Regions from separate parts of the Streptococcus sp. SR4 genome, predicted to be linked through region 1. Evidence: predicted binding sites of a transcription regulator. Region 1 holds the regulator's gene; the other holds the start of a gene.

Region 1 (3,424 bases):
GAAGAAGCACTTGCATTGACTATGCCTTCAGGTGAAACTCTTGAAGCTGCATACGTAACTGCTACAGCTACTATCGGTGAAAAGATTTCATTCCGTCGTTTTGCAGTTGTTGAGAAAACTGATGCACAACACTTCGGAGCTTACCAACACAACGGTGGACGTATCGGTGTTGTTTCAGTTATCGAAGGTGGAGATGATGCTCTTGCAAAACAAATCTCAATGCACATCGCAGCGATGAAACCAACTGTTCTTTCATACACTGAATTGGACGAACAATTTGTTAAAGATGAATTGGCACAACTTAACCACGCTATCGATCAAGATAACGAAAGCCGTGCTATGGTTAACAAACCAGCTCTTCCACACCTTAAATATGGTTCTAAAGCTCAATTGACTGATGCTGTTCTTGCTCAAGCTGAAGAAGATATCAAAGCTGAGTTGGCTGCTGAAGGTAAACCAGAAAAAATCTGGGATAAAATCATCCCAGGTAAAATGGACCGCTTCTTGCTTGACAACACTAAAGTTGACCAAGCATACACACTTCTTGCTCAAGTTTACATCATGGACGACAGCAAAACAGTTGAAGCTTACCTTGAATCAGTAAACGCTTCAGTAGTAGAATTCGTTCGCTTTGAAGTTGGTGAAGGTATCGAAAAAGCATCTAACGACTTTGAATCAGAAGTTGCAGCTACAATGGCAGCAGCTCTTAACAACTAATTCTAGTTGCTAGATAAAAAGAAAAGAAGTTACGTGAATGAATCGTAACTTCTTTTTTGTTGCTATTAAAAAAACGTCTGAGCATGCCCCAGACGTTGAAAAAAGTAATTAATGAGCGAAGGTATTTACACCAAGTAGAAGAGAGAGTGTTCCCATGATGATACCTGCAAGGATAACCCCAAGCATAACAGCAATAACACTACGTTTAAAGTCCCAATCTAGGATAGATGCTGCTAGGGTACCAGTCCAAGCTCCTGTTCCTGGAAGCGGAATTCCCACAAAAAGTAGAAGGGCCCAGAAGACACCCTTATCTCCAGCAGCTTTTTCAAGTTTTTGGCCACCACTGTGACCTTTTTTAAGACACCAGGTAAAGAAGCCACCAATTAGAGGTTTATCTGCCCCCCATTCGAGGACACGGCGGGCGAAGAAGAAGATAATTGGAACTGGAATCATGTTCCCAATGACACAAAGAATTAGGGCTTGCCACCAAGGGATACCTGAGGCGATAGCAACAGGAACGGCTCCACGGAGCTCAACCAAAGGAATCATAGAGATTAAGAGTGCAATGATGTATTTCATGAGTAACCTTTCATAGGGGAATAAAATAAGAGATAAGACTCAAAATGACATGAGCTTTATCGAGAGTGATAAGACTAATACTACTGCGAAAGTGCTAAAAAGTACTTGTTGGATTAGGTGGGTCTCAGCCTATCAAAGTAGATAGAAAATTTGAATCAAACACCTTAAGTTACCTAATATTTCAGTCTTATTTATTGTATCTTATATGGTCTCTAATGACAACTTTAAAAAGCTTTTTGAGGGTATAGTTTCCCATGAGCTGACATTTTTGGTATAATAATAGTCAGTTATAGTCAAATTAGACTGGAGGAATTAAGATGGCAAGAAATACATCAGATAGTATAGAAGAATATATTAAAGAATTGCTGGGCCAGTCTGGAATTGCTGAGATTCAACGCTCGAACTTAGCAGATACTTTTCAAGTTGTACCGAGTCAGATTAACTATGTTATTAAGACTCGTTTTACAGAAAGTCGTGGTTATATTGTTGAGAGTAAACGTGGAGGTGGCGGTTATATTCGTATCGTCAAGGTCAGATTCTCCGACAAGCACCACATGATTAATGATTTGCTTCAGAACTTGGCGGATCAGCTCAGCGAGCAGGTATTTACAGACTTGATTCAGTTGCTTTTTGATGAAAAAATCATCACTGAACGTGAGGGAAATTTGATTTTAGCAACTGCTAGTGATGATGTTTTAGGCGAAGATGCGGCTGCTATTCGTTCGCGTATTCTACGCTCGCTATTACTTAGATTGGATAGAAAAGGAAATTAGATGACGACATATTCAAGAAAAATGCAGGCCATTTTCCATCGTGCTCAGCTTGAGGCAGAGCGTTTTGGAAGTCCTTTCTTGGAGACTTGGCATGTGCTTCTGGCTATGGTTGAGGTTCCAGGATCTGTAGCCTACCTAACATTTACTGATTTTGAGGACCGTATTCGTGCGGAAGAGATTGAGACCGCTGCTGTACTAGCGATGGAGAAAAGTCCAAAAGACTTGTCTGAATCAGATATTATCGATTTACGTGCACAGTCACATGCTTTAGGGGCTATGTTGCAAGAGGCAGAGGGAATTGCTAGTGTAACTGGTGCTGTAGAGGTAGGGTCTGAACATGTATTGATGGCCTTTCTCCTTCATAAGGATTTGATGGTTTGTCGTCTCCTTGAAGTTGCTGGTTTTCAATATAAGGATGACAGCGATAAGCCTCGCATTATCGATTTACGACGTTCTTTGGAGCGTTACGCAGGTCTTAGTAAGCAAGATTTGAAGGCCATTCACGACCTTCGTAAGCCTAAAAAGTCAAAGGCATCAGGTAATTTTGCTAATATGATGCAGCCTCCTCAATCTTCTACTGGGGAACTGTCAGATTACACAAAAGACTTAACGGCAGTAGCCGAGTCAGGTGCTCTTGATCCTGTTATTGGACGTGAGAAAGAAATTTCACGCATGATTCAGGTTTTGAGTCGTAAAACGAAGAATAACCCAGTTCTTGTGGGTGAAGCAGGTGTTGGTAAGACGGCACTTGCGCTTGGCTTAGCACAGCGTATTGCTTCAGGCGAAGTACCTTTTGAGTTGGCTGATATGCGTATCTTAGAGCTTGATATGATGAGTGTGGTTGCAGGAACACGTTTCCGTGGCGATTTCGAAGAACGTATGAATCAGATCATTGATGAGATTGAAGCTGATGGAAAAATCATTCTCTTTATTGACGAATTGCATACGATTATCGGTTCTGGTTCAGGTATTGATAGTACCTTAGATGCGGCGAATATTTTGAAACCCGCTCTAGCACGTGGAACCCTTCATATGGTTGGAGCAACTACTCAAGCTGAGTACCAGAAGCATATTGAGAAAGATGCAGCTCTTTCTCGCCGTTTTGCTAAGATTACAATCGAGGAGCCAAGTGTAGCTGAGGCGATTGATATTCTAAAAGGCCTACGGTCGTCTTATGAAGACTATCATCGTGTAACGATTACTGATGAGGCGGTTGAGACAGCAGTCAAGGCAGCCCACCGTTATTTGACGAGTAAAAACTTACCTGACTCTGCCATTGACCTTTTAGATGAAGCGAGTGCAACTGTTCAAGGTCGTATCAAAAAAGAAGCCAAACTTGAAATAACGCCTTTGGA
Region 2 (3,424 bases), on a different contig from region 1:
CTGAACTTTACACACCACTTGTTACTAGCCACATGGTTACTGATGAAGTAGAACGTCCAAGTGTGGTTAAGATGGGTAACAAGTATTACCTCTTCACTGCTTCACGTATCAATAAATCTACGGATGCTGAAGGTACTGTAGCAGCGCGTGAAGCTGTTGGTGATGACGTTGTCATGCTTGGATTCGTATCAGATAGCCTCCGTGGAGAATATCGCCCACTTAATGGATCAGGTGTGGTTTTGACAGCCTCTGTACCAGCTGACTGGCGTACATCTACTTATTCTTACTATGCTGTTCCTGTTGAAGGTTCAACAGATACTCTTTTGGTTACTGCATATATGACTAACCGTGGTGGTATTGCCGGTGCTGAGAATAAATCAACATGGGCTCCAAGCTTCCTCATCAAGATGAATGCGGATGATACTACAGAAGTCCTTCCTAAGATGACAAATCAAGGAGACTGGATTTGGGATAAATCTAGTGAAAGTTTGGTACATGTGGGTGACCAAAACAGTGCTAAGTTGCCAAATGAGGACTTTAATGTCGATTATTATTCCGTTTCAAATTATGGACTTAAACCACATACTTATCCTACAGTTGATGGTTCACCGGGCGTTTCTGAAGCTCGCGGTGTCTTAACTGTAACTGTTAAAGATGGTGAAGACAAGAAATCAGATAAATCAGAAACACCAGTAAATCCAACAGAAGGTAATCATTCTGTTGATGATAAGTCTAACAAACCAGATACACCTTCTAAACCAGCAGACAATAATCAACCATCAACTAATAAAGAAGATAAACCAGCAACGCCGACGAATCCAGATTCTCCAGTTCGTAATCCGTTCCCTTGTTTCACAGATCACCCATCTAATGATAATAATTCATCAGATGATCATCATGTAGAGGTTCCTGCGAAACCTTCAACAGAGGGTTCTGTGGGTGACCGTCGTCCAGTAGCTCAAGCTACAGAGATTGCGTCACCAGTACCAGAGGCTATTGTAGCAACTGGACCAACTGTTTCAACGACTCCTGTTAAAGAAGAGTCTGTCACTGAAACAGAAGCTCCAAAACCAGCTAAGTCTGAAGAGGAAGTTCAGTCTCACGGAGTCGCTAAAGCTGATGAAGTAACTAAGTCTGATGAGTCAAGTAAAGACAACAATACTAAAGTTGCTGCCAAACTTGCTACGACTCCTAAGACACCAAGTGATTCAGAAGGTTCAAAGAGCAACATTCTTTCAATCTTGGCGACTATCTTTGCAGCAATTGCAAGTCTAGCTCTTCTTGGCTATGGTTTGGTCACAGGAAAGATTCATTTGCCTAAAAAATAATCCTTTTCAAAAACGTTTGCAGTAAAGCAAGCGTTTTTTTTGCCTTTTTGATATAATGGAGTGAATATAAAGCAAAGGAAGAAACTATTATGGGTAAATTTCAAGTTATTTCACATCCACTGATTCAACATAAACTTTCAATCCTCCGTCGTGAGGATACTTCTACTAAGGACTTCCGTGAGCTAGTTAATGAAATTGCTATGCTCATGGGTTACGAAGTGTCTCGTGACCTTCCTCTCGAAGAGGTTGAAATTCAAACACCAATTACCAAAACTGTACAAAAACAACTTTCTGGTAAGAAATTGGCGATTGTTCCAATTCTTCGTGCGGGTATTGGTATGGTCGATGGTTTCCTTAGCCTTGTACCAGCAGCTAAAGTTGGTCATATTGGTATGTATCGTGACGAGGAAACTCTTGAGCCGGTTGAGTACTTGGTTAAATTACCAGAAGACATTGATCAACGTCAGATTTTTGTAGTAGACCCTATGCTTGCGACTGGTGGTTCAGCAATCTTGGCAGTAGACTCACTTAAAAAACGTGGTGCAGCTAATATCAAGTTTGTTTGCTTAGTTGCAGCACCAGAAGGTGTCAAAAAATTGCAAGATGCTCACCCAGATATCGATATCTACACAGCATCTTTGGATGAGAAACTTAATGAAAACGGTTATATTGTTCCAGGTCTTGGAGATGCAGGTGACCGTCTCTTTGGTACAAAATAAGTTGAAAAGGGAAAATTTCCCTTTTTTTACTAGATTAATAAGTTTCAAGTGAAATTGTTTTAGGGTGATTTAGCACTCTTTTGAAAAGAGTGCTAAGAACGATGTTTTTTATTTGACCTAATTTGACTAAAATCATATAATAGCATCAAGACAATATTAAAAGGAGGATTCATATGATTCCTGTAGTAATTGAACAAACATCACGTGGTGAGCGTTCTTATGATATTTACTCACGTTTGCTCAAGGATCGTATCATCATGTTAACAGGTCCTGTTGAAGATAATATGGCAAACTCAATTATCGCCCAACTCTTGTTCTTGGATGCTCAAGACAACACAAAAGATATCTATCTTTATGTTAATACACCAGGTGGATCAGTTTCGGCAGGTCTTGCCATTGTTGATACAATGAACTTCATCAAGTCTGATGTTCAGACTATCGTTATGGGGATGGCAGCATCTATGGGAACAATTATCGCTTCAAGCGGTACCAAAGGTAAGCGTTTCATGTTGCCAAATGCTGAGTACATGATTCACCAACCAATGGGTGGTACTGGTGGTGGTACGCAACAAACAGACATGGCTATCGCAGCTGAACACTTGCTCAAGACACGTAATAACTTGGAGCAAATCTTGGCAGATAATTCTGGACAACCAATTGAAAAAGTTCATGTAGACGCTGAACGTGACAATTGGATGAGTGCTCAAGAAACGCTTGAATATGGTTTTATCGATGAAATCATGGCTAATAACCAATTAAAATAAACTGAGCTTGTCTTAAATAAAAGTCAGATGTAAATCGGTTGTATAAGGACCGTTTCATCTGGCTTTTTGTGTTATAATAGAAAACATGTTAATAATCAATGAGGAGTTGCTTGCTATTGATCAAGCTATAGACAGTCTTGTTTCGCACTTTCTGATGTTACCAGAGGTAGATGCCTATCGTCTGAGTCGTCAGCAATTCGAAAATGACAAAGAGCTCCAAAAGCAACTCTTTGCATTTCAAGAATTAAAGGATAGCTATGATACTGCTAAGGCGTATGAGGCTTTTAGACCAGATGTGAGAGAGTTGAAACGTCAGGTTTTGCGAATGAAGCGCCAAATTGATTTAAACGAGGTGGTTATTGGCTATCGTCAGGCAGAGTTCGATTTACAGACTATTTTAGCCAATCTTGGTGAGGAGATTGCCCAAGCTGTTTCAGACCAGATTTTTATTGATACTGGGCTACCTCTTGCCCCTCATAAACCACATCATAAAAAGGGAGACACGAACATAAAGGAGAAGATGAGTCATGATTAAGCGTCAAGGCATTATTGTTTATTTATATTACAATAGAGACTTACGTAAAATTGCCAAGTTTGGGGATGTTGTCTACCA

Evidence for each region. Region 1 encodes CtsR, which represses protease genes until heat stress. Its sites were predicted from a motif close to TTGGTCAAAAAAGGTCAAANA; they were not measured.
Region 2: HMPREF1519_RS00520 (ATP-dependent Clp protease proteolytic subunit) is a predicted target of CtsR. The motif match lies at 2,157-2,177, and genes of this name have one in related genera.

What each region holds. Positions count from the first base shown of each region.
Region 1 covers NZ_AZYW01000035.1:15,988-19,411, reverse strand. Annotated here, with positions in the region: gene tsf (translation elongation factor Ts) at 1-717, shown strand, start outside; gene HMPREF1519_RS04465 (COG2426 family protein) at 826-1,296, opposite strand; gene HMPREF1519_RS04460 (CtsR family transcriptional regulator) at 1,614-2,069, shown strand; gene HMPREF1519_RS04455 (ATP-dependent Clp protease ATP-binding subunit) at 2,070-3,424, shown strand, end outside.
Region 2 covers NZ_AZYW01000007.1:10,225-13,648, reverse strand. Annotated here, with positions in the region: gene HMPREF1519_RS00530 (glycoside hydrolase family 68 protein) at 1-1,328, shown strand, start outside; gene upp (uracil phosphoribosyltransferase) at 1,418-2,047, shown strand; gene HMPREF1519_RS00520 (ATP-dependent Clp protease proteolytic subunit) at 2,221-2,811, shown strand; gene HMPREF1519_RS00515 (YlbF family regulator) at 2,897-3,346, shown strand; gene HMPREF1519_RS00510 (DUF2129 domain-containing protein) at 3,339-3,424, shown strand, end outside.